3 regions of the Streptomyces violaceusniger Tu 4113 genome follow, and region 1 is predicted to be linked to each of the others. Evidence: riboswitches for the same ligand, from Rfam matches in the RefSeq annotation. Region 1 holds a riboswitch; each other region holds the start of a gene.
The links. Region 1 has a riboswitch for cobalamin ahead of STRVI_RS27215 (CbtB domain-containing protein). Riboswitches for the same ligand answer to the same signal wherever they lie in the genome.

Region 1 (9,927 bases):
CGGCTCGCTCTCCCCGGTGACCAGGGAGAGATCGACGGCCGAGCTGCCCTCCACCACCGTGCCGTCGGTGGCCATGCGCTCCCCGGGCCGGGCGACGAAGACCTGGCCGACCCGCAGTTCCTGGATCGGGATCAGGCGCTCGCCCTCGCCGTCGCGTACCGACACCTCTTTCGCGGCCAGCCGGGCCAGGGCGCGCAGTGCCGCGCCGGTCCCCCGCCGGGCCCGTGTTTCCAGGAAGCGGCCGGCGAGGACGAACAGCGGTACGCCGACGGCGGCTTCCAGATAGATATGGGCGACGCCGTCCGAGGCGGTGGGCACCAGGCTGAAGGGCATCCGCATGCCGGGATCCCCGGCCCCGCCGAAGAACAGCGCGTAGGAGGACCAGGCGAAGGAGGCCGCGACACCCAGTGACACCAGGGTGTCCATGGTCGCCGCCGAGTGTCGCAGGCCGCGCGCCGCCCGCAGATGGAAGGGCCAGGCTCCCCGTCAGAGTGCCGCGAGACGGGCCTTGAGCAGGCAGAACTCATTGCCTTCGGGATCGGCGAGGACGTGCCACTGCTCCTCCCCGGTCTGGCCGATGTCGGCCCGGCGCGCACCGAGCTTCAGGAGGCGTTCGAGCTCGGCGTCCTGATCGCGGTCGGTGGCGTTGACGTCGATGTGCAGCCGGGATTTCCCGGGCTCCGGCTCGTCTCTGCGGCTGAGGATGATCGTCGGCTGCGGACCGCCGAACCCTTCGCGCGGCCCGATCTCCAGGGTTCCGTCGTCCTCGCGATCGAGCACCACGAAGTCCAGGACCTCGCACCAGAACCGCGCCAGCACCTCGGGGTCGCGGCAACCGAGCACGAGTTCACTGATACGACATGCCATCGACGAAACCTACTCTCAGCGCGGGAACTGCCGGGGTGGCCGCGCGCGGATCTCAGAGGCTCCCCGCAGTGCGGACTCTGGGGACCGTACCGGGCGAGGCGAGCAGTGGCGAACGGATTTCAGGCCCACGCCCGTCGGGACGCTCGTCAGGGCTGGGACTGGGGCTGGGGCTGGGACTGGGGCGGAGCCACCAGCGTCGTGGACGGCCGAGTACAGCCACCGCGGAGACACGCAGCCAGCCCCACCGCCACAGCACGAGCCACACCCCCACGGCGCAGAGGGCGTTGACCAGGGTGGCACCGAGGTCCGGATACCACGAGGGCGCCAGCGGAGGCGTCCAGCCGGTCCAGATCTTCGGCGCTGGTCCGCCGCGAGGCGAGGACGGCCGCTTCCGGTTCGAGGAGCCGTCGCAGGCGGTAGGTGTCCTGGAGGTCGCCGAGGTCCGTCGGCTTGACGAAGGTGCCGCGCCGCGGGACGGCAGCCGGGCGTGCTCGGCAGCGGCGTCGAGCTCAGGCGCATGTTCGCGCTCGCCGGCCGCCGGCCCTGCCTCATCGCGGAGACGCCGACCAGCCTGTACACCTGCCGGCTGCGCCGCCGTCGGATGTCCTGGAACGCGAGAGGGCCCCCGGATGGTTCCGTGGGCCCTCGTACGCCTGAGGCATCGTCAGTGCGTGGCGGTCGCCACCGACCGGCCCTCATCGGCCGTCGTAGGCTTGGGATTCAGCAACCGCTCGGCAAGCTCACCGAAGAGTAGACCGAAACCGCCCCACAAGATGACCTGCATGGCCAGCGCGGACAGCCGGAACCGCCACAGCACAGTGGCGGGGAAGTCCCCCGGCACCTCGTTGACCACAGGAAGGAAGGCATACGCCAGCCCGATCACCACGGCAAAAGCAGCCACCGCCGCCACGGTCGCGTACCAGGTGCCCAGCCTCGGAGCCAACCGCTTGCCCAGAATGGTCGCGGCGACCGCGAGAAGCACACTGAGCAGCATCATCAGGAAATACAGCGTCGTGCGCTTGCCGATCGTGTCGCCGTTGCCGACCGCCGGCGGATTGGCCGGGTACTTCAGAAACGGCACCACATAGACCGCCAGCAGCGCACCCCCCGACAGCAGCAGCGCGGTCGCCCGCGGGGTGAAACGGCCGACACGGCCCAGGGCGACGCAGTACGCGAGGGCCGCGATACCGCCGAAGGCGATCCCGTAGACCAGGACACCGGTGGCCAGCCCGGCCGTGGACTGCACACCACGCGAGACCAGCTCGACCTCGTGCTCATGCGCGGGAGCGTGGGCCCCCTCGAAACTGATCGCGCGATCGACGCTCGGCTCACCGAGGAAGTAGGCGGCGACCAGGGCCAGCACACCGGCCCCCAGACCGGCCAGCATGCCCCGGACGAGCAGATTTCTCACCATTGCGGAGTTCATGACTGTGCGGCGCCCCTCGCGTCAGTGGCAGGGGAAGCCGAGCAGATGACGGGCGTCATGCACCCACTCATGGACGTTCTCACCGGAAACAACGGCGGTGGCGCCCTGCTCGGCGCCGACGAAGTACAGCAGGACCAGCATCAGAATGCCGAAGAAAACCGCCCACGGAGCTATCGCCTTCAGCGGCAGCGTGGCGGGCAGTTCGGGGGTGGTGGCTGTGGGCTGCGCGACGTGCTGCGCCATGGCCAGGCCTCCTTAAGGGAGTTCGCGTCCCATCTCGGTGGAGCACAGGACGACGGTTACGGGTCTGACTCACAAGACATCCCGTCCGGGACCCCTCGTTCACAGTGGCGCGACCGTGCCGGTTTCCCACCGGCTTCCGTCTTACCGTCGTCGATATCGCACCGACCGTACCGCGTGTCGGGTTCATGGCCAAGACCGCCCACCAGGCGAGACGCTGCACTGGGGTGCCTGAGGACGGTGCGGGAGCCGGGGCGTGCCCCCGGGCAGGCCCTAAGGTCGCGGCATGCGCATCGTCTCCCTGCTGCCCGCCGCGACCGACATCGTCGCCGAACTCGGACTCGCCGAGCACCTGGTCGGCCGGACACACGAATGCGACTGGCCACCGGAAGAGGTGGCATCCGTTCCTGTGGTCACCGGAGCCGACCTCGACCAGAACACCCGCACCAGCCGGGAGATCTCCGACGCGGTCGGCGGATCCACACACTCCGGGTCGTCCCTCTACACCCTCGACACCGAAGCACTCGCGGCCCTGAGCCCCGACGTGGTGCTCACCCAGGACCTGTGCGAGGTGTGCGCCGTCTCGTACGAGAAGGTCAGCCGGGCCGTCCGGCTGCTCGACGCCGACACCCGCGTCCTCAGCCTGGAGCCACGCACACTCGACGACGTACTGGACTGCCTGGTCACCGTCGGTGAGCTGCTCGGCGTGCGCGAGCGCGCCGAGCAGCGCCGGGCCGACCTGCGCGACCGCCTCGAACGGATCCGCCGGTCGGTCACGGGCCGCGCCCGGCCCCGGGTCGTGGCGATCGAATGGCTCGACCCACTGTGGCCCGCCGGGCACTGGGTCCCCGACCAGATCACCGCCGCCGGCGGCGAACCGCTGCTCGCCACGTCCGGCGAGCACACCAAGCCGATGACCTGGGAAGCGGTGCGCGCCGCCCGGCCGGAGGTGGTGCTCGTCCTGCCGTGCGGCTTCCCACCCGAACGGACCCTGCGGGAAACGGAACTCCTCACCCGCCTCCCGGGCTGGACGGACCTGCCCGCCGTACGGGACGGGCGGGTCTGGGTGCTGGACGGGCCCGCCTACTTCAACCGCCCCGGCCCCCGCGTGGTGCGCGGAGCGGAGGTACTGGCCCACGTCCTCCACGGCGTACGGGCCGGGACGGCGGTCACGGCGGACGAGGCAGGCCTGTTCCCGGGCGCGCCCGGCCGGTGACGCGGGTCCGTCCATCGAAGAGCCACGGCAAGTGCTCAATGCTTCTTGCATACGATGTGCTGATGCATGAGATGCGCACCGGTCTTGGCTCCCTCCCGGACGACACCCCATGACGGACCTGATCCGCCGCGCCCTGACCGCCCGAGCCACTCGGGGCACGCCGACCGCGAAGTCCCCGCGCGAGCGCATCTGGAAGCACCTGTCTCCGCTTCTGCGGCTGCTGATCCTGACCCAACTCGCCTTCAATATCGGCTTCTTCGCGGTCCTGCCCTTCCTCGCCGAGCACCTGGGCACCGCGATCGGCATGGCGGGATGGATGGTCGGATTCGTCCTCGGTCTCAGGACCTTCAGCCAGCAGGGCCTGTTCGTGGTCGGCGGCTGGCTGGTGGACCGTTACGGCGTGCGCCCGGTGGTCCTGACCGGCTGTGTCGCGCGGATCGCGGGCTTCGTCTGGCTCGGGTACGCGGAGCGGACCTGGGCGGTGATCGGCGCGGTGCTGCTGATCGGCTTCGCCGCCGCGCTGTTCTCCCCCGCGGTGGAATCCGAAGTGGCCCGGCAGGCGGTGGCCTGGGAGGAGGAAGGCCGCGGTTCGCGCACCCGGGTCCTGGCCCTGTTCACCGTCTCCGGCCAGGCCGGTACCTTCGTCGGCCCGCTCCTCGGCGGACTGCTGCTCGGCGTGGACTTCCGCGCCGCGTGCCTCGCCGGAGCCGGGGTCTTCGTCTTCGTCCTCGCCGGGCACGCCTGGCTGATGCCGCAGCACATCCCCGGCCGGGTCCGTAACCGGGAGCGGGGTGGCGTCCGCGCGATGGTGCGCAACCGGCGATTCCTCGCCCTGTGCTGCGCATACGGCACCTATCTGCTCGCCTACAACCAGCTCTACCTGGCCCTGCCGGCCGAAGTGGAGCGGGCGGCGGGCTCCCAGGTGCCGCTGTCGTGGCTGTTCGCCCTGTCCTCGCTGCTGGTCGTCTTCGCCCAGCTCCCGGTCACCCACTGGGCGGGCAACCGGCTCGATCTGCGCCGCTCGATGACCATCGGGCTGCTCCTCATCGCCGCCGGTTTCGCGGTCGTGGCCGCCGCGCGCCCCGCCGCCTGGACGGGCACGGTCGGACTGCTGCCCGCCGCGGGCTACGTCGTGCTGCTCACCCTCGGCCAGATGCTGGTCGTCCCGGCCGCCCGCGCCTGGGTGCCCGACCTCGCCGAGAGCGGGCGGCTCGGCCTCTACACCGGCGCGCTGTCCTCCGTCTCCGGCCTGATCGTCCTCATCGGCAGCTCGGCCACCGGCTCCCTGCTCGACCTGGGCCTCCCGCCCGCCGCCCCCTGGCTCGTCCTCGCCGCCGTACCGGCCCTCGCGGTGACACTGCTGCCCCGCCGCCCGACTCAGCCCAGGGTGAGCAGTTCCTCGTAGAAGCCGCCGAACTCCCGTTCCCGGTCGACGAGGTGGATCTCCAGGATCCAGTGGCAGCGTCGTCCGGCCTTGTCGGTGCGCCGCAGCGGGGTGTCGTTGTCGGGCGTGATGTACGACTCCACGCGCGCGCCGTCGATCGTCTCGTGCGGGAACTCCCCGACCAGGTGGCCGGCGTGCCAGCCGCCCAGCTCCCAGCCGGCCTCGGCGGCCAGCCGCTCCACCTCGGCGTGCAACCGCTGCCCGGTGATCTCCGGGTCGCTCTCGAAGAACCGCTTGCCCGCGTCGAAGACCTTGGGCAGATCGTCCCGCAGCCGCCGCTTGACCGGGTCCTCGCCGAGGACGAAGGTCCGGCCGAAGTCGGCCTCGTACTCTTCGAAGATCGGCCCGAGGTCGGCGAACACGATGTCGTCCGTGCCGATCACACGGTCCGGCGGATTCTCCCGGTACGGCAGGAGCGTGTTCGGCCCCGAGCGCACGATCCGCTTGTGCCAGTGCCGGGTCGTCCCGAACATCTCGTTCGCCAGGTCCCGGATCCGGTCGCTGACCGCCCGCTCCCCCTCGCCCGGCGCCACCAGCCCGCGCCCCTCGATCTCCGCGAAGAGCCGTACGGCCTTCGCCTGGGCATCCAGCAGCCGTTCCGCGCGCGTGGGTTCGTCGTCTGCCATGGGCCCGACGCTAGGCTGCCAGATCGTTTCCCGGCAACCGAATTGGGCGGTCCTCAGTCGGCGCGGCCGGTCGCCGCCACCGTCAGGCCCAGGCCGATCATCGCGAGGCCGCCCGCCCCGCCGATCATCGAGAGGCGGCGGTCCGAGCGGGCGAACCAGGAGCGGGCCGCCGAGGCGCCCAGACCCCACAGGGTGTCCGTGACCAGGCCAATGGTGATCGGGACCAGGCCCAGCACCATCATCTGAACGGGAACATGACCCACCGAGTGGTCGACGAACTGCGGTAGCACCGCCGCGAAGAAGACGATGCCCTTCGGGTTGGTGACGCCCACCAAAATGCCGTCCAGAATCGAACGCAGATCACCACGCCGCTCATGGGCCGGAGCGTCCATGTTCGCCGCCCGCATCTCCCTGCGGTGCCGGAACGCCTGCACACCCAGGTAGACGAGATACGCCGCTCCTGCCAGCTTCACGCCCATGAACAGCGCCACCGAGCTCTCCACCAGCGCGCCGAGGCCCCACGCGACGGCGATCACCAGGGCGTAGCAGCCGATCACATTGCCGAGGACCGTCGCGAGCGCCGTGCGGCGGCCGTGTGCGAGGGCCCTGCCGACCACGAACAGCACACTCGGCCCCGGGATCACGATCACCAAGAGCGACATCGCCGCGAACGTGAGAACACTCTCCGTGGACACCACGTGTCCGCCACCTCCTGAATCGCTCCGTCCAGGGGACATCCAAGCAGATGGCGGAACGTCCGCTCCAGCCTCAGGCACCTGCGGACAGTGGCCCCTCCTTTACTTGGTCACGGAGTAGGAGTGCGCGCCGGTTCCGGCGAGTGCTCCCCCGTCGACGATCAGGTATTCGTCGCGGATGGGCCGTCCCGCGAGCCAGGACTCCAGGATCTCGCGGGTGCCGGCCGCGTAACGGGCCTGCGCGGACAGGGTGGAGCCGGAGATGTGCGGGGTCATGCCATGGTGCGGCATGGTGCGCCAGGGGTGGTCGGCGGGGGCCGGCTGCGGGTACCAGACGTCGCCCGCGTAGCCCGCCAGTTGGCCGCTGCGCAGGGCACGGTCGACGGCGTCCCGGTCCACGATGCGGGCCCGGGCCGTGTTGATCAGGTAGGCGCCGCGCTTCATCGTGGCGAGCAGTTCGTCCCCGAACAGGCCCTCCGTCTCGGGGTGCAGCGGCGCGTTGATGGTGACGACGTCGCAGTGCGGTGCCATGTCGGCCGCGCTCTTGTGAAAGGTCAGGCCCAGCTCCTCCTCGATCTCCCGGGGCAGCCGCCGCCGGTCGGTGTAGTGCAACCTGACGTCGAAGGGGGCGAGGCGGCGCAGTACGGCCAGCCCGATGCGGCCGGCGGCGACCGTGCCGACGTGCATGCCTTCCAGGTCGTACGAACGGGCCACGCAGTCCGCGATGTTCCACCCGCCGTCCAGGACCACCTGGTGGGAGGGCAGGTAGTTCCGCACCAGGGACAGGGTCATCATCACCACGTGCTCGGCGACGCTGATGCTGTTGGAGTACGTCACCTCGGCGACCGTCACCCCGTGCGCGATCGCCGCGTCGAGGTCGACGTGGTCGGAGCCGATTCCCGCGGTGATCGCGAGCTTCAGGTTCTCGGCGACGGCGATGCGCTCGGGCGTCAGGTACGCCGGCCAGAACGGCTGCGAGATGACGACGTCCGCATCGGGCAGCTCGCGGTCGAACACAGAGCCGTCGCCGTCCTTGTCGGAGGTGACGACGAGGGTGTGCCCGGCCTTCTCCAGGAAGCCGCGCAGGCCGAGTTCGCCGGAGACGCTGCCGAGCAACCGGCCCGGTGCGAAGTCGACGGCTTCGGGGGTCGGGGTGGTCTGGCCCCCGGGGTAGTGGTCGATCGTCGGAAGGTCGTCGCGAGCGTACGTGGTGGGGTTTCCGTCGGTGGGGTCGTCGTACAGGACGCAGAGCACCTTGGCCATGTCGCGGCTCCTCAACTGCGGTGTGGGCAGGTGCGGTTCACGATCCTCGTGGCCGAACGCCCTGGTCAAAGCGAATCTCGCTATGCTCGTATAGTCGGCGGCTATCGCTCGTGTCCGTTGAGGTAGGTGTGCAGGCGCTCGTCCAGCGCCTGCCGTACGTCGGCCTCCCGGGCCACCGTCAGCAGCGCCCCGGCGAGGACGGAGGGCGGGTCGTCGGGGCCGGTGACCAGCCCGACTCGCGGCCCGTGTACGGGCCCCTCCAGGGGCACCACCCGCATGCCCTCCGGTACGCCGAACAGGTGCAGCCACGCATGCGAGATCACGCTGGACCAGCGGCCGCCGGGCAGGTGGGCGTACAGCCCGGCGACGCTGTCCGACTCGATGGCGGGCGTGACGGTGGCGCCGTCGGCGGCGAAGCACTCGTCCATGATGCGGCGGTTGCGCATCCGCGGGCCGAGCAGGCACAGGGGAAGGTCGGCCGCCTGCGCCCAGCGGGCCGTGGCCGCGGTGGCGAGCAAGCCGTCGACGGGTGTGAGGAGGACGTACCGCTCCTCGTACAGCGGGAGCCGGCGCAGGCCGCCCAGGGAGTCGTCGTCGAGGTAGGTCATCGCCGCGTCCAGTTCGAACTCGGCCAGCCCATGCGTGATGTCGACCGAGGACAGTGACTCGATGCTCGCCCGGGCCCTCGGGTGGCTCTCGCAGAAGGGGCTGGTGAGGAGGGAGGCGGCGGGCATCGCGGTAGGGATCACTCCCAGGCGGAGCGTCCCGGTCAGGCCGTCGCCCAGCGCAGAGAGTTCCTGCCGCAGCCCGTCCCGTTCGGCGAGGATGCGGTGTGCCCACGCCAGCACCACCTCGCCCTCCGGGGTGAGCCCCTCGTACCGTCGTCCCCTGCGCACGATCGGTACACCCAGTTCGTGTTCAAGGCGGCGGATGGCGGCGGACAGCGACGGCTGGGAGACATAGCAGGCGGCCGCCGCGCGGACGAAGTGGCGCTCGCGGGCGAGGGCGACCAGGTACTCCAGTTGGCGCAGCTGCATGCGTGACCTCCACAACGCGTCCCTGGGTGCGGGTGTGCCGACGTACAGCATCGGACAGGCCCGCGGGTGTGCGCGAGGTGGTCGACGAGTGGGGAGTTCGGAGTCCCTCACCAGCACGCGGCCGGGACCCGTAAAAAGGGGCCCCGGCCGGTGAATCGGACGACCTTCGAGGCGGGTCCGGCTAGTGACGATGACCCGAACGAAGCTGCTTACGACCGAGCGCTGGACGCGGGCGCGTTGAGGTTCTCGTGGACCGCGCGGGCAATGCCCTCGATGTTGGCGATGCCATCGTCCATCGTGGCGTTGTCCTGCGAGAGCACCGTGATCGTGTAGTCGTGGTCGCCGCCGGTGAAGGCGCCGAGGCTGTGCACCCGCCAGCCGTTCGTGGCCCGCTCCAGCCAGCCGTTCTTCACATGCACCTGGGCGTCGCTCGGCGCGCCGGCCGGGGTGCCCCAGCGCTGCGAGGGGATGACCTCGCCCGTCAGCTTCAGGATGTAGGCACGGGAGTCATCGCTGAGCACCGGGTTGGTGTGGGTCACCAGTTGGAGGAGCTTTTCCTCGTCGTTCGCGGTGATCTGGGTGAGCCCCCAGTGACCCTCGCTGTCGAGGGTGGTGTTGGCCATTCCCGCGGCCTGCAGGAACCCGTTGATCTTGTCGGCCCCGAGCTGCTTCCACAGCGCGGTGGTGGCGTCGTTGTCGGACTCCGTGATCATGGCGGTGGCGTGATCCTTCTCCTCCTGCGTCAGGGCGCGATCGTCCTTCTGCGCGTCCCACAGCAGGGTGCTGAGCACGGTCACCTTGACCGTGCTCGCGGAGTCGAAGTGCCGGTCCGCATCCAGAGTGCAGGTGGTGTTCGTGGTGCGGTCGTGGAGGCTGATCGCCGTGGTGGCGGCGGAGCCGTCCAGTGCCGAGTTGATGTCCTCGGAGAGCTTGTCGGCGAGTTCCGGCCGGTCCGAGGTGCAGATCGCCGCCTGCGGGGTGGCCGCGTGAGCCGACCCCACCGAGGCGATCGTCGGCACGAGCACCCCGGCGGCCAGCGCCGCTTTTGTCGCCAGGGTGCTACGGGAAGGCTGGGTTATTCGTCGGTGTCGACCCATGGTGGGCTTGTCCATT
Region 2 (9,927 bases), 1.9 Mb from region 1:
GTCCGCCCCGGGACACTTGGAGCGTCAGCGCTCCCGAGGCTCCGTCGAGCCGCAGTTGTGCGAGGGGACCGGAGTGGGGTGAGGGGCCGCGCACGGTCCAGGCGGAGTCCTTCGCCTGCGCGGGCCCGGTGATGAAGAGCGTCATGGCCAGGACGCCGCAGAGCAGAAATGCCACAGCGGAGCGTCGGTAAGATCTCGGCATCGTTGCCTCCCGAAGCGGATACGTTACCGAGTCATCCGATAACTGGGGAGGGGTCGGGCGGCATTACGCCCCGTCAAGGGTCAATGGGGCATGAGAGATCGGATCTATGAGTGGGCCGCTTCCCGGGACGAAGCTACGGGTAAGGGGTCGGCGGATGGACTCGCGTACGGTCCGGACAGGGAGGCGCACACGATGAGCGGCACGGCTCGACCCGGCGACCCGGACCGGGAGACGGCGCACCGGGAGACAGCTGACCGGGAGATGGCGGACCCGGATCCCGACCCGGCCCCGGCGCCTGCCGAGCCCGAGGGCGGGGAGTCCGCCTGCTGGCTGGATCGGGTCTGCGCCGACTGCGGCGCGATCCAGGACACCGCGCCCTTCGCCCGCTGTGCGCGCTGCGGAGTGCCCGGCGAGTGAGCACACGGGGCGTCCGGTCGCCGGCCCCCGGTGCCCAACTCCCTTGGGCAGCCCACCAGGTACGGTCTGATCATGACCGCCGGAGCGCGGGTGCCGACCGCAGGAGACCGCGGCCGCCGTACCCGCCCGGATGACCCATGGCATCACGGACCAACGGGGGGCTTCGCCGTCGTGTTCTCCACCTCCACCTCCGACCCGCCGTCCCCCTCGGGAACGGCCCACATGGTCGTCTGCGGTGACGACGCGCTCGCCCACCGCCTCGCCGCCGAGCTCCACTTCGTCTACCGGACACAGGTGACGGTCGTCATCCCCGGCGGCACCCCCCTGGCGGACCCGGCCGGGCAGCAGGTGGCCGGATGGCGGCCGGGAGGCCGTACCTCCGCGCTCTTCGGCCGGTTCAGCGCGGCCGTCGGGCGGGTCGCGCTGCCCCGGCAGACCGCGGACGACCCCGCTCCGGACGGGGGAGTGCGGGTCATGGAGGTCCCGGCGCTCGACGAAGAGGTGCTGACCGAGGCGGGTGCGGAGCATGCGACGGCGCTCGCCCTGGTCCATGACGACGACGAGGCCAACATCCACGCCGCCCTCCGTGCCCGCCGCCTCAACCCCCGGCTGCGGCTGGTGATCCGGCTCTACAACCGCAAGCTCGGCCAGCATCTGGAGGAACTCCTCGACGAGGCGGCGCGGGTGGCCGATCCCGGGATGGACGCGGCGGAGCTGGACGCCACCACCACCGTACTGTCGGACGCCGACACCGCGGCACCCGCGCTGGCGGCCACCGCCGTCGCGGGCACCAGCAAAGTGCTCCAGGCCGACGGGCTGCTGCTGCGCGCGGCCGAGCGCACCCCGCCCGGCCCCGACGAGGTGGCCCGCCCGGGGCTGTGCACCCTCGCCCTGCTCTCGTCCACCACCAGCGACCCCGGCGGCAGCGAGGGCTCCGACAGCAGCGGGGACGAAGGGCCCAAGCTGCTGCCCGGAGACGAGGAGGTGGCCGCCGCCACCGGCCGCGACACGGTGGTGCTCGAGGCCGTCTCCGCCACCGGCCCACCGCTGCCGCCACGGCGGCTCGGCACCCGCAGACTGCCGCTCGCCTCGCTGTTCTCCCGCCGACTGCGCTGGTCCGTCGCCGGAATGGCGATCGCCGTGCTCGCCCTCACCATCGCCTCCTGGCAGCTCACGGGCGCCGGTCTGCTCCGCGCCGCCTACCTCACGGTGCTGGACGTGCTGGCGATCGACGACCCGGCGCTCGACGAGCCCACCGGACGCAAGGTCCTCCAACTGCTGTCCGGGCTGACCGGACTGCTGATGCTGCCCGTCCTGGTGGCCGCCGCGCTCGAAGCGCTGGGCACCTTCCGCACCGCCTCCACGCTGCGCCGCCCTCCGCGCGGCCTCTCCGGCCACGTCGTGCTGCTCGGGCTCGGCAAGGTCGGCACCCGGGTGCTGGCCAGACTCCGGGAGATGGACATTCCCGTGGTGTGCGTGGAAGAGGACCCCGGGGCGCGCGGCATCCCGCTGGCCCGCAGGCTGGGGGTGCCGACGGTCATCGGCGATGTCACCCAGGAGGGCGTCCTGGAGGCCGCCAAGATCCAGCGGGCACACTCCCTGCTCGCCCTGACCAGCGTCGACACCACCAATCTGGAGGCGACGCTGTACGCCCGCTCGGTCAAGCCCCGGCTGCGGGTGGCGCTGCGCCTGTACGACGACCGCTTCGCCACCGCCGTCTACCGCACGCTGCGCGCGGCCCATCCGCGGGCCCTCACCCGCAGCCGCAGCGTCTCCAGCCTGGCGGCCCCGGCGTTCGCCGGAGCGATGATGGGGCGTCAGATCCTCGGCGCCATACCGGTCGAGCGCAGAGTGCTGCTCTTCGCCGCCCTGCATGTCGCCGGGCATCCGCAACTGGAGGGGCGTACCGTCGCCGAGGCGTTCGCGCCGGGCGCCTGGCGGGTGATCGCACTGGACGCGGCGGAACCCGCCGACCGGCAACGCGACCTCGCCGCGGCGCCTCCCTACGACGGTGCCACCCAGGCGCCCTCCCTGGTGTGGGATCTGCCCTCCGGCTATGTCCTGCGGCCGCACGATCGCGTGGTGCTGGCGGCCACCAGCCAGGGCCTGGGCGAAATCCTCGCGGGGGCGGCGGCCCGCCGGAACTGACGTCGAATCCGCCCGTGGTGCTCGCGGGAGCGGGGGCCACGTGGTGTGGCGGTGCCCGGGATGCGATGATGCCGGGCGACAAAGGCGACGGCGGAACGAGGAAGCCGGTGTGAATCCGGCGCGGTGCCGCCACTGTGATCGGCGAGCGGATCCCGAACAGGCCACTGCCCGTACGCGCGGGTGGGAAGGCCGGGACGAGCATCGACCCGAGAGCCAGGAGACTCACGCGGTCGCCTCCTCGACGGGGTGTGTCGATGTGCGGCTCCGCCGCGTGGGGGGCGGACTTCCCCGGAGGAGGGCGATGCACCATGCCTGTCAGGCCGACCGACCCGGTGCCATGCCGGGTGACCGTATGCCGGGACTGCTGTTGCGGCAGCCCCAAGGTGACCGGAATCGACCATGGGGCACAGATCGCACGGCTCGGTGAGGAAGCGCCCGTGCGCGTCTCCGAGTGTCTGGACGTCTGCGATCAGGCCAATGTGATCGTGGTGCAGCCATCGGCCGCCGGACGTGCCGCCGGGGGCAGGCCGGTGTGGCTCGGCCTGGTCAACGACCGGGATGCGACAGAGGACGTCGTGGCCTGGGTCACGGCGGGCGGCCCCGGCGTGGCGCCGCTGCCCGACATCCTCGATCTGTACGCCTTCTCGCCACGGCGGCGCGCCTCGCCCGAGCCGTCGTCCGGCGGACGCTGACCGGCCGAAGTTCCCTATGCCGCCCGGGAGTTGCTCATTGGGAGCAGGAGTCTGGCGGCCCCGCACCCTGTGGGCTACCGTCGGTAACACGTTGCCGTCGCGGCAACCCCCTTCGCATCTCCCGCACCCTCCGAACCCCCTTCCGGAAGGCAGCCCATGGAGAACTCCACAGAGAATGCCGCCTCGTTTGACGGGATCAGCCGCCGCCGCGCCCTGACGGCGGCGGGCGGTGTGCTCGCCGGCGCCGCGCTCGCCCAGGCGGCGGGTCCGGCCTTCGCCGCCTCCGGGGCGTCCTCGGACGCGGACGCCATCGTGGTCGGCGGCGGGCTCGCCGGGCTCGTCGCCACGGCGGAGCTGGCGGCCGCGGGACGCAAGGTGCTCCTCCTCGACCAGGAGCCCGAGAGCAACCTCGGCGGCCAGGCGTTCTGGTCCTTCGGCGGCCTGTTCTTCGTCGACTCCGAGGAACAGCGGCTGATGGGCATCAAGGACTCCCACGAACTGGCCTGGCAGGACTGGCTCGGCACGGCCGGCTTCGACCGCGGCGTCTCCGACCCCGGCGGCCAGGACTACTGGGCCCGCAAATGGGCCGAGGCGTACGTGGATTTCGCGGCCGGGGAGAAGCGGTCCTGGCTGCACGGGCTCGGCGTGCAGTGGTTCCCGATCGTCGGCTGGGCTGAGCGCGGCGGCGGCCTCGCGGACGGGCACGGCAACTCGGTGCCGCGTTTCCACGTCACCTGGGGCACCGGTCCGGCCGTGGTCGAGCCGTTCGAGAAGAAGGTGCGGGCCGCCGCGAAGGACGGGCGGGTGAGCTTCAAGTTCCGGCACCGGGTGGACGATCTGGTGGTCACCGGCGGTGCCGTCACCGGGGTCAGCGGCGCGATCCTGGAGCCGAGCGACGCCGCCCGCGGCAAGCCCACCTCGCGCACCGTGGTCGGCCACTTCGAGCTCAGCGCCCCGGTGGTGATCGTCACCTCGGGCGGTATCGGCGCCAACCACGATCTCGTACGGCGGAACTGGCCCGACCGGCTCGGCACACCGCCGAAGTTCATGGTCACCGGCGTCCCGGCGTACGTGGACGGCCGGATGCTCGCGATCACCGAGAAGGCGGGCGGACGGATCGTCAATCCCGACCGCATGTGGCACTACACCGAGGGCCTCAGGAACTACGCCCCGATCTGGCCGGGCCACGGCATCCGCATTCTGCCCGGCCCCTCGTCGATGTGGTTCGACGCGAAGGGCAAGCGCTTCTCCACCCCCGACATCCCGGGCTACGACACCCTGCACACCCTCGGGACGATCACCGCCACCGGCTATGACTACTCCTGGTTCGTCACCACCCAGAAGATCATGGCCAAGGAGTTCGCGCTCTCGGGCTCCGAGCAGAACCCGGACCTGACCAACAAGGACATCCTGCAGCTCCTCTCCCGCATCTGGCAGACACCCGAGCCGATCCAGCGGTTCCGGGACAAGGGCGAGGACTTCGTCGTCGCCAACACCTTGCCCCAACTGGTCGCGGGGATGAACAAGTTGACCGGCGACAACCTCATCGACCTGGCGGACCTCACCCGGCAGGTCGAGGCCCGCGACCGCGAGATCGCCAACCCGTACACCAAGGACGTCCAGGTCATGGGCATCCGCAACGCGCTCGCCTACCCCGGGGACACGCTCAGCCGCACCGCCTCCGCGCACCGGATCCTGGACCCGTCCGCCGGACCGCTGATCGCCGTGCGCCTCAACATCCTCACCCGCAAGACCCTCGGCGGTCTCCAGACCGACCTCTCCGGCCGCGTCCTGGACGGCTCCGGCAACCCGATCACCGGTCTGTACGCGGCCGGCGAGGTCTCGGGCTTCGGCGGCGGGGGAGTGCACGGCTACCGCTCCCTGGAGGGCACCTTCCTCGGCGGCTGCCTGTTCTCGGGCCGCGCCGCGGGCCGTGCGGCGGCGGCCGCGACCGCGACCTGAACCGGGGGACGGATGGACGGTGGCGCACCGGGTACATGGCAGACTCCTCCTGCGGTCCGCGGGCGGCCGGGACCAACCGCGGCCCGTCAAGTCGCCGGGGCAGGGAGGGTGCATGGGCGGGGACGATCCGCATATCCATGTCGAGTCGAAGGTCGTCCGAGGCGTCGCCGCCGTCCGCAACATGATGGCGTCCACCTTCGGGCTGGCCGGTGACCTGCCGAGCCGCATCGCCACCGGATGCGGAGTGCGGGCGCCGTACGCGATGACCTCTCCGCGTCCGGAGAACGTCACCTGCCTTGCCTGCCGCGAGTACGCGCGGCTGGAGCATCTGCGCTTCGCGGACGAGCTCGAACGGCTGGGGCTGATGCCCGGATCGACCATCAGCACGGACCAGGCGAAGCTGGCCGCGGACCGGCATCGCGACCTCGCGGAGCGGTTTTCGATCGCGGAGTGATGGGGCGGACGGCCAAGCGTTCGCCGCCCGCCCCCCTCGTCGACGGACTCCGCTACGGCACCCGCCCCGGGTCCGGCCGAGCAACCGTGTGCTCCGCCCCTGTGCGCTGTGGCGGCGTCACGCCTTCCGGCCGCTGTCGGCGCCGCCTGGAGACGGCTGTCGGGGCGGTGAGGACGGCCAGGCAGGCGAGGACGAGCGCGATGCCGGTCCAGCCGACGGCGGGGAGCCGTTCGCCGATGACCAGGACGGCGAGGACGGCGGCGACGGCCGGTTCGAGCAGGGAGAGCGTGGTCGCCGTGCTGGCGGGCACATGCGCCAGTCCCCAGCCGAACAGGACGTAGCCGGCGAACATGGGCACCACCGCCATGTAGGCGCCGACGGCCATATTGGACCCGGAGTCGAGCAGCGGGGCGCCGGTGACCAGGAGGACGGGCACGAGGAGCACCCCGCCCAAGCCGAACACCGCGCCCATCGCCGCGCGGGAGGAGATGCCGTGGGTGATCAGCCGGTGCGCCGCCCAGGAGTAGAGGGCATAGGTCGTGGCCGCGATGAGACCGAGCCCCACGCCGAGCATCGTGGCGGCCATGGATGGCTGCCCCCGGTCGCCGGGGTCCTGAGCGGCTTGGGCCGCGCACAGCATGAGGGTGCCCAGGAGGCCCAGGGCGGCGCCGAGTGTCCAGCGGCGCGTCAGCCGGCGGCGGTCCATGACGCGTTCGATCACGGCTGAGGCCAGTGGCGCCATGCCGATCGACACCACGGTTCCCACCGCCACTCCGGCCAGGTGCATCGAGCTGTAGAACGCCAACGGGTAGACCGCCACCGCGAACGCGCCGAGCAGTACGGTGCCGCGCCGCGCACGCAGTCGCGGGGCCTGACGGACGACGCTGGGGGCCGCGACCAGGGCTTGGAGCAGTCCGCCCAGGCCCATGGCGACGGCGCCGATGGCGAGGGGCCCCACCCCCGGGGCGAAGGTCGCCGCGGTGCCGGTGGTGCCCCACAGCACGGACGCGGCGAGCACACACAACGATCCGGCGCCCGCGAGACGGGCGCCGTGTCCGGTGGGCCGCCTCACAGCCTGTCCAGCAGGGCCGCCGCCATCGCGCGGGCGTGCCGCAGCCGGTTGTCGTCGCCTTCCAGACCGGCGCGCGCCATCGCGCCCTCCAGCAGGAACGACAGGTGCTCCGCCGTGGTGCGCACGTCGTCGGGGCGGTCGGGCAGCAGTTCTTCGAGGTGCCCGGCGATCAGGCGCTCGACCTCCTCCTTGTGGCGGCGTACGACACTGCGCCCCTCGTCTCCGGCGGGCAGCTCGGCGGCCGCGTTGAGCAGTCCGCAGCCGCGAAAGCCGCGCTCGTAGGCGAACGCCGCGTGATCCGCGTAGGCGTCGAAGGCCGCGAGGACGCCGTCGCGCGGGTTCTGGGCCTGCGCCAGCCGTGACGAGTACAGCGCGAGCCACTCCTCGTGCCGGGCGTCGAGATAGGCCCTGACGAGATCGGACTTGGAGGAGAAGTTGTTGTACAGGCTCATTTTCGCCACGCCGGCTTCGGTGGTGATCGTGTCGATTCCGGTCGCCGTCACGCCGTCGGCGTAGAAGCGGCGCGCGGCAGCCGCCAGCAGGCGTTCCCGGGCGGGCCGCCGCCTTCCGGGATCCGTCGTCCTCGTACCGGTCTCACTCATCGCATGCATCCCGACAGATTAGGTAGGTAGGTCTATCTAATTAGGTAGGTAGGTCTATCTAATGTAGAGGGTCATGAGGAATCCGGGAAGTCACCAGCAGTCGGTCCCCGACGCCGCCCGCAGCCCCATCGTGCGCGGAAGCGTCGCCGACTGAGCGGCCGAACGGGGGGTACCCGGCCGGGCCAGGACGTGGCCTGCTCGGGCGATGAGTGATCTTCCAGAGGGCGGAGGAGACATCATGGCAGCCGAGACCTATGACCCCCGGCGAACGGCAGTGCTGCTGGTCGACCCGTACAACGACTTCCTCTCCGAGGGAGGCAAGGTCTGGCCGGTCGTGCAGAGCGTCGCCGAGAAGGTCGGCCTGCTGGACAATCTGCGCGCCGTCGTCGGCGCCGCCCGGCAGTCCGGGGTGCGGGTGGTGTTCGTCCCGCACCGCCGCTGGGAGCCGGGGGACTACGAGTCGTGGACCCACCCCAACCCGACCCAGCGGAACATCATGGTCCGGCACAGCTTCGCCCGCGACACCTGGGGCGGGGAGTTCCATCCCGACTTCCAGCCGCGGCCGGGGGAGGTGGTGGCCCATGAGCACTGGGCGCAGAGCGGGTTCGCCAACACCGACCTGAATATGCAGCTCAGGCAGCACGGCATCACCCATGTGATCCTCATCGGACTGCTGGCGAACACCTGCATCGAGTCCACCGGACGCTTCGCCATGGAGCTCGGCTACCACGTCACGCTGGTCCGTGACGCCACCGCGGCCGCCAAGCCCGAGATGATGCATTCCGCGCACGAGCTGAACGGCCCCACCTTCGCCCATGCCATCCTCACCACGAGCGAGCTCCTCACCGCGTTGCCGGGGGAGGGCTCGGCGGCGTAGTGGTGGTGCCTTACGGCGTGGGGCCTGAGCCGGAACCGACGACGCGGCCCTCCGGGACCTCTCCACGGGGTGGGATCTGCGGGGGTCGGCGCACCGTCGGCAGATGGCGGACCAGGGCGATCGCGGTGAGGAAGGTGACGAGCGCGCACACGCCCCACCAGCCGGCCCGGCTCCAGACCTGGACGCCGAGCCAGGAACCCGCGCTGCCGCCCAGATAGGCGCAGGTCATATAGGCGGTGTTGAGCCTGCTGCGGGCGTCCGGGCGCAGGGCGTAGACGCGGGCCTGGTTGGCGACCATGCCGGACTGCATCGCCACGTCCAGGAGCAGTGTGCCGACCGTCAGGGCGGCCAGGCCCAGCGTTCCGCCGCGGGCGCCCACGGCAAGGATCGCGGCGGAGACGAGGACCCCGAGCATGCAGACGAGGTTCACCGGGTCGGGTCCTCGGCGGTCCACCAGGCGGCCGGCGAGCGGGGTGCAGAACATGGTCGCCGCGCCGACCAGGGCGAGCATGCCGACGGCCTGGGCACCCAGCCCGTAGGCCGGACCGGTGAGGAGGAGGGCCAGACAGGTCCAGACGGCCGAGAATCCGGCGAAGACGGTCGCCTGGTACAGGCAGGAGCGGCGCAGCTCCGGTTCGGTGCGCAGCAGCCGCAGCGGTTCGGCCAGCAGTGCGGGGTAGGACTGCCGGGAGGCCGGGGCCTTGGCCGGCACCGTGAACGCCAGGACGGTGGCGAGGAGCAGGGCCAGGACCGCGGCCACGAGATAGGGGGCCCGCCAGCCCAGCCATTCGCCGAGCGTGCCGCTGAAGGTGCGGGCCAGCAGCATGCCGCCGGTCGATCCGCTCAGCAGAGTGCCGATCACCGCTCCTCGGCGGTCGGCGGCCACCAGCCCGGCCGCCAGCGGGCCCACGATCTGCGCGGCCACGGTGGTCAGGCCGACGACGGCGCTGGCGGCGACGAGGGGCGGCAGGGCCGGTGCGCACCCCGCGGCGAGCAGGGCCAGGCCGGTGAGGGCGAGTAGGACGACGAGGAACGAGCGGTGCGGGATCCGGTCGCCGAGCGGCACCAGCAGGACGATCCCGGCCGTGTAGCCGACCTGGGTGGCGGTCACCACCAGGGCGGCCGAGTCGGCCGACACCTGCAGTCCGTCGGCGACCAGCGGGCCGATGGACTGCGGGAAGTAGATGTTGCCCACCGCCACCGCGCAGGTGACGGCCAGGATCGGGAGCATGCGGCGGCTCATTCGTCAGTGCACCGGCCCATCGGCGGCACCGGCCGCCACGGCCGTTGCCTGTACGTGCGTGGGATGCGTCATGGGCTGAAGTCCATGGCACCTGTGTGCCCCTGCCAATCGATGTAGCGTATGGCTTAATGATCAGCTTTGTGCTCGATGTCGAGGACCTGGCGGACACGCGGTTCGCCGTATCGCCCTTGAACGAGACGGTGTTCAGCCTGCGGGTGCGGCACGATCCGAGCCTGTCCGCGGTGCATCTCCCGTGGC
Region 3 (9,927 bases), 200 kb from region 1:
GCCTGGTGCTGGACCGAGGTGATCGCCGCTCTGGCGGGGTCCGGCCGCTCGGCTGTCGCGGTGGACATGGCGGGGCATGGGCTGCGCGCACGCCGGCCCGCCTGCCTCACCGGCCGCCCCTTCGACGCCGAGGCACTGGCCACCGAGGTCTCGCCGGTGGCGGACGTGGATCTCGACCAGGCGGGTGACCTCCTGGTTTCGCAGATCAAGCGGGTCGGCCGGGGCGGCCCGGTCACGGTGATCGCCCACAGCATGGGCGGCACCGTGCTGACGCGGGCCGCGGAGCAGGCACCCGAGGCGGTGGCCCACGCGGTGTATCTGAGCGGGCTCATGCCCGCCTCGGACGTTCCGGCCCTCGCCTACCTGCGGATGCCCGAGAACGCGGGCGCCCTCGTCCAGTCCTGCGTCCGGGCCGATCCCGCCGCGATCGGGGCGTTGCGGCTGGATCTGGTCTCGGGCGACGCTGCGTATCGCCGGCAATTGCTGGACGCGTTCTACGGCGATGTCGACCGGGCCGTCGCCGAGGCCGCCTTCGGACTGCTGACGCCCGACGCACCGATCGGCATCGTGCGCGGCACCACCACCCTCACCCGCCGCGGCTGGGGCTCGGTCCCCCGTACGTACGTCACCTGCGCACGGGACATGGCGGTGCGCCCGGCCCTCCAGAACAAGTTCATCAGCGACGCCACGGTGGCCTTCCCGGACAACCCGACCGCGGTCGCGGCGCTCGACTCCTCCCACTCGCCGTTCTTGTCCATGCCCGGGCAGGTGGCGGATCTCATCGCGGAGTTGGGCTGATCCGGTCGGGACCCGGTTTCCGCGGAATGCCCATACGTCCAGTGGTCAGGCCGCGTGCGCCACGGTGCACCGTTCGACGGCGTCCCAGAGGTCGCGCTCGCGCAGCGGGTCGTAGGACTCCTGCGACGACCGTGCCACCCGGGCGCGGTCCACGTAGGAGCCGGTCGGCGCGGCGGTCGTGCCAGGACGACATCGGCGAGGTGGCGGCCCGCGGTGGCCCGGCCGGTGGCGAACGGCGTGAGGGTCATCACCGGCAGGACGCGCCGCATGGCGAACCGGGAGACGGGACCCGCGTTGCGGGCGAGGCCGGTGCCGGGGACGAAGCCCGGGTTGTAGGCGATGGCGTCGATCCCGGCCGGAAGCCGGCGCGCGTACTCGTGCACGAGGTGGATCGCGGCCAGCTTGCTCGTCGAGTACGCGGTGCGGCCACCGGCCGTACCGCCCGGCCCGGGGAAGGCGCCCGGATCGGCGAGGACGTCGGGGGACTGCCAGCCAGGGCCGGGCACCATGCCCAGGTTGTGCTTGAGGTCGCCGAAGTGGGTGTCGCTGACGGTGATCACGATCCGGGCGGGAGCGGCGAAGTGGTCCTGGAGCAGCCGGACGAAGAGGTGGTTGGCGAGCACGTTGATGGCGAAGGTGGCCTCGACCCTCTCGGGGGACTCGGTCAGCGCGTTGGTGTACTGCATGCCCGCGTTGCCCACGAACCCGCCCAGCGGTGGCAGATCACCGCGCTCCGGCCGGTCACGGATCTCGACGGCGGCGGAGCGGACACTCCACAGCGAGGCGAGGTCCGCCGGGACGTGCGAGACCGTGTGCCCGCCCATGGCGAGTTCCTCGGCGAGCCGGGCGCCGGAGGACGCACGGGCCACGAGGACGAGGTGCGCATGGGGCGACCGGCGCATGGTCACCTACACGGCGGCGACCGGAAGCAGCGACGCGGGCAAGCTCGACCGCCTTCGCGTCACCGGCGCCCGCACCACCGTTCCGCGCCCGTGACCCGCGCCTTTGTGGCCGTACGTGTTCAGCGGCCGCAGGCGGTCAGTGGCTGATGACGACCTTGCCGAAGCGTGGCCCCTTCTCGAAGTGGGCGAACGCCTCCGGCGCCTGGTCGAACGGGACGACACGGTCGATGACGGGCCGCAGCCCGTGCCGGCCGATGACCTTGTTCATCCGCTCGAAGTCGCTCCGGCTGCCGACGCTGATCGACCTGAGCGTGGCGGCGCGGCGGAAGAATCGCGTCACATCCATCCCGCTGCCCGACGCGAGATTGCCGACGAGGGCGATCTGCCCGCCGTGGGCGACGGCGTCGATGGACTGAGTGAGCGTTCCGGCGCCGCCGATCTCGACGACGCGGTCGGCGCCGCCGCCGGTGAGCGCCTGTACCCGTGCGCCCCACTCCGGTGTGCTGACGTAGTTGACGACATCGGACGCGCCGAGCGTGCCGAGCCGTCGGGCCTTTTCATCGCTGGATGTCGTGGCGAGCACGCGTGCGCCCGCCAGGCGGGCGAACTGCAACGCGAAGACCGACACCCCGCCCGAGCCCTGGACCAGGAGCGCGTCGCCCGGGCCGACTCCGCTCACCGCCGACCATGCGGTGAGCGCGGCACACGGAAGCGTGGCCGCTTCCTCGAAGGACAGATGGTCCGGCACGGCGACCAGGCTCTGCTCGTCGAGGGCGATGTATTCGGTGAGCCATCCATCGCGCTGCGTCCCGTGCAACTCCCCCCACTCGGGGAACCGACCGTACAGCCAGGTCGGATGGAAGGTGCTCACGACGCGATCCCCCACCCGGAACCGCGAAACCCCGTCCCCGACCGCCTCCACGACCCCCGCGCCGTCGGAGAGCGGGATGCGCCCCGGCGGCACCTCGATGGAATACCGGCCGGAGACGATGAGCAGGTCGCGCGCGTTGATGGAGCTGGCTTTCACGCGGACGAGCACTTCGCCCGCCGACGGAGTCGGCACCGGACGCGTGGCCGGGGCGACCGGGCCGCTGCCCGCCTCTACCTGGAATGTTCTCATTTCCCCTCCTTTGTTCTTGGATCACCTCCACGATAGGGCGGCCCGGCTGGACGATATGTATCCTGGCGTCCACGGTTTGGCGCAGATCGTCCAGGAGGGTGGAGATGGATCCCATTGACGACCTTCTCGCCACGATGAAGATCGAGGACGCGCGGTATGTGCGGGTGGACGCCCATGCGCCGTGGGGCATCTCGTTCCCTCCCCGGGACCTCGCCCGGCTTGTCCTGATCTCCAGTGGTTCGTGCCGGCTCGTCGCGGACACGCTCGCCGGGCCGCAGCGGCTGGAGGCGAACGACTGCTTCCTGGTCCGCGCGGGCGTGAGATTCACCCTTCAGGACACCACGGGCAGCGAGGTCGTCGACTGCGACGGACTGGTCTCCCAGGCTCCCGGCAACGCGGCGCGGGTCGGGGGTGACGGTGAGCTGACGCAGATCGTGTCCAGCCGGTTCGCCTTCGACGCCGTGGCGGCCGAACCGCTCTTCGCGCTGCTGCCGCCGTTGTTCCGGCTGAACCTGGACCACACCGCCGGCCACCTCCTGCGCACCACGTTCGACCTCATCGCGAGGGAGAGCGCGGCAGGCGGGCTCGGTGGTGGCTTCATCATGAGCCGGCTGTCCGACGTGCTCTTCGTCCAGGCACTACGGACCTGTTGCGCCGATGTCGGGGGCGGCACCGTCGGCTGGATCGCCGCACTGCGAGACCCCCGACTGGCCGTCGCCATGCGGGAGTTGCACACGGACCTGGCCCATCCCTGGACGGTCGACGAACTCGCCCGCAAGGCGGGGATGTCACGCTCGGCGTTCGCCGCCTCGTTCAAGGAGAAAACGGGGGACACCCCGCTGGGCTACCTCACCTCATGGCGCATGTACCGGGTGAAGGTGCTGCTCCGGGAGACGCCGCTGAGTGTCCAGGAGATCGCGGTCAGGGTCGGCTACGACACCGGGAGCGCGTTGAGCCGCGCCTTTTCGGCCAGGGAAGGCGTCACGCCCGGGGCCTGGCGGAAGGACGAGGCGCACCGTCGGCGTCCCCTGTCCGGCGCGACAGCCGCCTGACCACGTCCGGCGTCGGGCATTCGGCATTCGGCACCGGGGCCGGAGCGCGACGTGGCACTCCGGCCCCGGCCGGTCGTCCGGGTCAGGACGCGGGCAGCTCGCCGCGGACCGTACGGGCCGCCGCGACCAGGTTCCGCAGTGAGGAGCGGGTCTCGGGCCAGCCGCGGGTCTTCAGGCCGCAGTCGGGGTTGACCCACAGCCGCTCGGCGGGGATGGCCTTCAGGCCGGTGCGCAGCAGCTCGGCCGCCTCCAGCGCGCCGGGCACACGCGGGGAATGGATGTCGTACACACCGGGCCCGGCCTCGCGCGGATAGCCATGGGCGGCGAGCTCGCGGGCCACCTGCATATGGGAGCGGGCCGCCTCCAGGCTGATGACATCGGCGTCGAGGTCGTCGATCGCCTGGACGATGTCGCCGAACTCGGCGTAGCACATATGGGTGTGGATCTGGGTGCCGGGCCGTACGCCACCCGTGGTGAGGCGGAAGGCCTCGGTCGCCCAGGACAGATAGGCGGGCCGGTCCTCGGCGCGCAGCGGAAGGGTCTCGCGCAGGGCGGGTTCGTCCACCTGGATGACCGAGGTCCCGGCCGCCTCCAGGTCGCCCACCTCGTCGCGCAGGGCGAGGGCGACCTGACGGGCGGTGTCGCCGAGGGGCTGGTCGTCGCGGACGAAGGACCAGGCGAGCATGGTGACCGGGCCCGTGAGCATGCCCTTGACCGGGCGGTCGGTGAGGGACTGGGCGTAGGCCGTCCAGCGCACCGTCATCGGCTCGGGGCGCGAGATGTCACCGGCCAGGATCGGCGGGCGGACGTAGCGGGTGCCGTAGGACTGCACCCAGCCGTGCTGCGTGGCGAGATAGCCGGTGAGCTGCTCGGCGAAGTACTGGACCATGTCGTTGCGCTCGGCCTCGCCGTGCACCAGCACATCCAGGCCGGTCTTCTCCTGGAACGAGATCACCTCCTGGATCTCGGCCTTGATGTGCTCCTCGTACCCGGCCGTGTCGATCCGGCCCCCGCGCAGGTCGGCGCGGGCGGCGCGCAGTTCGCCGGTCTGCGGGAAGGAGCCGATGGTGGTGGTCGGCAGCAGCGGCAGGCGGAGGTGGGCGCGCTGGGCCGCGGCGCGCTCGGCGTACGGCTGGGAGCGGCGGGCGTCGGCCTCGGTGACCGCGCCGGTGCGGGCGCGGACGGCCGGGTCGCGGGTGATGGGGGAGTTGGCGCGGGAGGCGAGGGCGGCCCGGTTCGCGGCCAGTTCGGCGGGGATCGTGTCGGTGCCGCGGGCCAGGCCCTTGGCGAGGGTGACGATCTCCGTGGTCTTCTGCCGGGCGAAGGCCAGCCAGCGCAGGATCTGCGGTTCGATGTCCCGCTCGGCCGCCGCGTCGAGGGGGACATGCAGCAGCGAGCAGGAGGCGGCCACATCGACCCGGTCGGCCAGCCCCAGCAGGGTGCCGAGCCTGGCCAGGGACTTCTCCAGATCGTTGACCCAGATGTTGCGGCCGGCCACGACACCGGCGATCAGCCGCTTGCGGGGCAGCCCGCCGACGGCGGCCAGCGCGTCCAGATTCGCGGCGGCGGCCTCCGTGAAGTCCAGCGCCAGCCCCTCGACCGGGGCCTTGGCCAGCACGGGCAGGGCCTCGCCGAGGCGGTCGAAGTACGAGGCGATCAGCAGCTTCGGGCGGTCGGTGAGGGCGCCGAGATCGCGGTAGGCGCGGGTGGCGGCGTTCAGCTCGGCCGGCGTGCGGTCCTGGACCAGGGCGGGCTCATCGAGCTGCACCCACTCGGCACCGGCCGCCCGCAGATCGGCCAGCACCTCGGCGTACACCGGAAGCAGACGGTCCAGGAGGGTGAGCGGCTCGAAGTCCGCGGGTGCGCCCGGGGCGGGCTTGGCGAGCAGGAGGTAGGTGACGGGCCCGACCAGGACCGGCCGCGCCGCCAGACCGAGGCCGAGGGCTTCCGTCAGCTCCGCGACCGGCTTGGCGGAGTCGGCCGCGAACACCGTGTCCGGACCCAGCTCCGGAACCAGGTAGTGGTAGTTGGTGTCGAACCACTTGGTCATCTCCAGCGGCGCGACGTCCTTTGTGCCCCGCGCCATCGCGAAGTAGCCGTCGAGCGGGTCGGCGGCGACGGCGTCCCGGTGGCGGTCGGGGATCGCGCCGACCATGACGGTGGTGTCCAGCACGTGGTCGTAGTACGAGAAGTCACCCGTGGGAACTTCGTCGATACCCGCCCCGGCCAACTGCCGCCAGGTGGTGCTGCGCAGTTCGGCGGCGGTGGCCCTGAGCGCGTCGGCGGTGACGCGGCCCTTCCAGTAGCCCTCGATCGCCTTCTTCAGTTCCCGGTTCGGGCCCTGGCGGGGGTAGCCGTACACGGTGGCCCGTGCTGCCGCGGCTGCGGACTTCGGTGTCACGGAGATCTCCTTCGCGAGATGAATCCCTGAGATCCCGGCGACGGGAGGAGAGCGCGAAGGGTGACGTACCGGGCTTTCGGCCTCGCGCGGCAAAAGCGTGGCGACCTGCCCGGTATGTACGCCGACCCGCCCTCGAGGTCACCGAGATGTCCGCGCACGAGTCGTCCGTACGCGGGCAGATGGCAGGTCTTCGGACTCACGGGCGCGTCCTCCTGGGGGAGGACACCTAGTGGCCGTCGCTTCCCAGGCCCGCTCACCGGACCCAGTGCGTATGACGGCGGTCGTTCCCGCTCACCGCTGCGGGGCAGTCCCGGATTCCCACCGGGTTCCCTCTTACGACGCATCCCGCCTGGCGGACGGGGCGAACCAACTACACCGGCCAGCCTACGGGGCCGTCCGGCGGTGTGCAGGGGGCGGTCCGGAATTCGGGACGGTGAATGGGAACACGCGATGGCCGAGGGTACGGCCGGTGCCGCCCGGGCCGTGCACCGGCCGCACCCCGTCCATCAGCGAGTTCAGGGGGTCAGCACGCGCCGGAGTCCGACCCGCCCGCCAGATTGACCGGCACGGTGACGAAGGAGAACTGGTTGCTGGCGCACACGCCGGGGAAGGCCGTGCTGCTGGAGTTGTTGACGGTGACATCGGGCGCGTCGTCCGCGATGGCGCCGCCCGCGCCGACGGCGAGGGACGCGGCGGTGAGGGCGAGCGTGGACAGGGCGGTCCGGATACGCATGGGAACTCCTTGCTGGGAATCTGCCGCCGGATATGACCGGCTTCGCATGCATGGTGCCCCTTTGGCAGGGCACTCGCGGCCCACCGTCCCCCCAATGGCGGAAGCCGCCCCCGCAGCCGTCCGGCCGGCCCAAGACGCGCGTCCGGTCATCCGCCGCCGCGCCGACCGTCGTCCGCCGGTGCGGAGGGCGGAATCGTCGGTGGGCGGCTGGGGTCGGGGACGCGGTCGGTGAAGCCGCCGGGGACCGAGCGGCACTGCTGCTCGCGGAAGTGGACCGGTGCCGTGCCCACTCGGCGGGCGAACAGTCTGCTGAAGTAGGCCGGATCGTCGTAGCCGACGCGGCGGGCGATGGCGGCCACCGGCAGTTCGGTGCCGACGAGGAGTTCCTTGGCGCGGCCCAGCCGGATTCCGAGGAGGTAGTCCTTGGGGCTGCACCCCGCGCCGCGGCGTACCGCGGTGCGCAGTTCGGCCGGTGTCATGCCGTGCCGGGCGGCGTGTTCGGTCACCGAGAGCGGCTGGAAGGCGTCCCGGGCCAGGGCCTGGAGCACCGGATGCCCGTCGGCGCCGGTGTCGGCGCGGGCGCGGCGGAGGGCGACGAGGAGTTCATGGACGGCGGCTGCGGTCTCGACCTCCAGGAACGGGTTGCCCTGGCGCGCGGCGCGGGCGATCCGGCCGATGGCCGTACGGGCGGTGGCGGTGTCGGTGAGTGCGACCACGGGGCCGTCCGCGTCGAGATAGCCCAGGTCGGCGTAGGCGGCGGTGGCCGGTCCTGTGAAGTCGACGAACGCCTCGTCCCATCCGGTGTCCGGGTCCGGGGCGTAGTGGTGGGTGACACCGGGGGTGAGCCAGAGCAGCGCGGGCGCGGTGACGGTGCGGCGGCGGCCGTCCGCGCCGCGGAACCATCCGCGGCCCGCGCTGATGACCACCGCCACATGGTGGTCCAGGACGCGCGGGCCGACGACGGGCAGGGCGCCGTGCTGGAGGCCGACGCCCAGACACACCAGGCCGAGGCGGTGATGGGCCGGGCTGGGCGTGAAGTACCGCATCCAGGTGTGATACATCCGCGGTCCCCTCCGGTCGGCTGCTCCCATCACTCGCCGATCTTTGTCCACGGACTGCCTGGCCGCCAAGGGGAGGGGGGTCCTGGCGGAGGCTTACCAGAGGTGGGGGTGGCGGAGGGAGCCGGGCTGTGGATGTCTTCGTGCTGCCCCGCTCCCTCCGCCGTGTCAGTCCAGTTCCTCCACGGTGAAGGAGTCGAGTGTGAACTCCGCGGTTCCGCTGTCACCGGTCTTGCGCAGCCCCACCCACATCTCGCCGTCCGCGGGCGCGGTGACGGTGTAGCTGTGGGTGGCCCGCCCGGTGGCGGCGGGCAGGGGGGTGCGCTGAAGCTCGCGCGGTTCGGGTTCGTCCACGGCCGTGATCCAGGCGTACTGACCGGCCGCCTCGTTGGCGTACGTCAGGCTCACCCGGTAGCGCCGCCCCGGGCGGAAGCGGGCGGTGTGCGGCACGGTGCGGTAGACGAGGCCCGCGTTCTCGCCGCGTGACTTGAGGGACTGGCCGCCTTCGAGCACATCGTCGATCACCTTGCCGTTCCATCCGGCCTGGGTGAACGGGGCGTGCCGCTGGGCGATATGGGTGCGGGGGTCGGTCACCCCGCCCGCGTCGCCCTTGACGAACGGGCCCCAGCCCTGTGGCACCCGCTCGAAGTCCTCGTACACCAGGGTGCCCGGCTTCGTCGTGCGCCGGGCCCGCACCACTCGCAGCCGGTCGAAGCGGACCCGGGCGCTGCCCTCGGCCACCGCCAGGGTGAGGGTGACCGGCCCGCCGCCGTCGGGGACGGTGAAGGAGGTGAACATCCGCTGGAAACGGGTGCCGTGTTTGCGGTCGGCGGCCAGGTGGTTGACGGCGGTCGAGGTCTCGGTCCAGTTCTCCGCGGTGACGCCGTCGGCGGTGTGCACCCGCAGCGCGGCCCGCCGCCGCTCACCGGCCTTCGCGCCCACTTCCACCTGTACGGAGGCCACATAGCCGCCGGGGGCCAGCCGGTCGAGTCGCTGGCCGACGGTGGCGGCCGCGCCCTCGCCGAAGACCAGCTCGTAGTCGCCGAGCGTGCTGCGTTCGACGGTGGCCGGGCCGGTGGTCTGCCACCCGCGCAGCGATCCGGAGTGGAAACCGGGGTCGTACAGCGGGGTGCCCTCGCCCCAGCCGGGGGCCTCCTGGGCACGGGCCCGGGAGCGCAGCACCACGTACGGGGCGTCGGGGTCGGCGGTGATGCTGACGTGGCCGTCGCGCACCGGCAGGGTGACCGGCTCGGCGCGCCCCTGGTCGGTGAGGCGGTACAGCACCACGGACCGCTGCCCCGACCAGCCGCGCGGCAGCCGCCAACGGCTGGTGCCACCCGCCGGGTTGTAGTGGTAGAGCTTGGCCGGGTCGGTGGCCTCGCGCGGCTCCCAGGGCAGCAGATAGCCGCCGCCGTCGTAGACCAGCCGCTCGTCGGTGGTGATGCGGCGGACGCCCCCGGTGTCGGTGACCGAGGTGTGGCCGGGCCCCTCGAAGGTGATCTCGTGGTCGTCCCAGGTGCGGATGGGGTGCGCCTGGAGGTATTTGGCGGGCAGGCTGTGGGTCCAGATGAGCCGGTAGAAGGCGGTCCAGTCGGTTTTGCCGGTCCAGCCCTCGAAGTTGCCCATCCGGGGGATGCCCAGCAGGGTGGGCCACTTGTCGGCGAAGACGTCCTTCTGGTGGTTGCGGATGAAGCGGAGGAGCCGGGAGTTGATACCGCGCGAGGTGTCCGGGCCGTAGTCGGTCTCGGTGGCCCAGTGCGACCACAGCGAGGAGCGCTCCAGCCCGTGGCCCCATTCGGTGGTCAGGCGCCAGCCCTGGTCGCGCAGGGCCCGCTGGAGCCGGTCGGAGTTCCAGCCGGACTC

Region 2: it holds a riboswitch for cobalamin, as region 1 does, so the genes downstream of both, STRVI_RS19760 (hypothetical protein) here and STRVI_RS27215 (CbtB domain-containing protein) in region 1, are expected to answer to the same signal.
Region 3: it holds a riboswitch for cobalamin, as region 1 does, so the genes downstream of both, metE (5-methyltetrahydropteroyltriglutamate--homocysteine S-methyltransferase) here and STRVI_RS27215 (CbtB domain-containing protein) in region 1, are expected to answer to the same signal.

What each region holds. Positions count from the first base shown of each region.
Region 1 covers NC_015957.1:6,680,026-6,689,952, forward strand. The annotation lists gene STRVI_RS27200 (heavy metal translocating P-type ATPase) at 1-426, opposite strand, end outside; gene STRVI_RS27205 (VOC family protein) at 487-867, opposite strand; gene STRVI_RS27210 (CbtA family protein) at 1,532-2,293, opposite strand; gene STRVI_RS27215 (CbtB domain-containing protein) at 2,315-2,536, opposite strand; cobalamin riboswitch at 2,573-2,721, opposite strand; gene STRVI_RS27220 (cobalamin-binding protein) at 2,820-3,749, shown strand; gene STRVI_RS27225 (MDR family MFS transporter) at 3,859-5,154, shown strand; gene STRVI_RS27230 (M24 family metallopeptidase) at 5,127-5,819, opposite strand; gene STRVI_RS27235 (LysE family translocator) at 5,873-6,517, opposite strand; gene STRVI_RS27240 (NAD-dependent formate dehydrogenase) at 6,617-7,777, opposite strand; gene STRVI_RS27245 (LysR family transcriptional regulator) at 7,879-8,814, opposite strand; gene STRVI_RS27250 (serine hydrolase) at 9,024-9,911, opposite strand.
Region 2 covers NC_015957.1:4,792,547-4,802,473, forward strand. The annotation lists gene STRVI_RS19745 (glycoside hydrolase family 97 protein) at 1-202, opposite strand, end outside; gene STRVI_RS19750 (hypothetical protein) at 395-619, shown strand; gene STRVI_RS19755 (NAD-binding protein) at 842-2,767, shown strand; cobalamin riboswitch at 2,829-3,006, shown strand; gene STRVI_RS19760 (hypothetical protein) at 3,076-3,459, shown strand; gene STRVI_RS19765 (FAD-binding dehydrogenase) at 3,616-5,421, shown strand; gene STRVI_RS19770 (hypothetical protein) at 5,534-5,875, shown strand; gene STRVI_RS19775 (DMT family transporter) at 5,928-6,947, opposite strand; gene STRVI_RS19780 (TetR/AcrR family transcriptional regulator) at 6,944-7,549, opposite strand; gene STRVI_RS19785 (isochorismatase family cysteine hydrolase) at 7,788-8,426, shown strand; gene STRVI_RS19790 (MFS transporter) at 8,437-9,657, opposite strand; gene STRVI_RS19795 (ArsR/SmtB family transcription factor) at 9,798-9,927, shown strand, end outside.
Region 3 covers NC_015957.1:6,883,626-6,893,552, reverse strand. The annotation lists gene STRVI_RS27955 (alpha/beta fold hydrolase) at 1-798, shown strand, start outside; gene STRVI_RS53730 (hypothetical protein) at 1,621-1,794, shown strand; gene STRVI_RS27945 (zinc-dependent alcohol dehydrogenase family protein) at 1,837-2,820, opposite strand; gene STRVI_RS27940 (AraC family transcriptional regulator) at 2,925-3,872, shown strand; gene metE (5-methyltetrahydropteroyltriglutamate--homocysteine S-methyltransferase) at 3,955-6,273, opposite strand; cobalamin riboswitch at 6,438-6,659, opposite strand; gene STRVI_RS27930 (hypothetical protein) at 6,797-7,006, opposite strand; gene STRVI_RS27925 (helix-turn-helix domain-containing protein) at 7,153-8,067, opposite strand; partial or broken gene STRVI_RS27920 (endo-alpha-N-acetylgalactosaminidase family protein) at 8,233-9,927, opposite strand, start outside.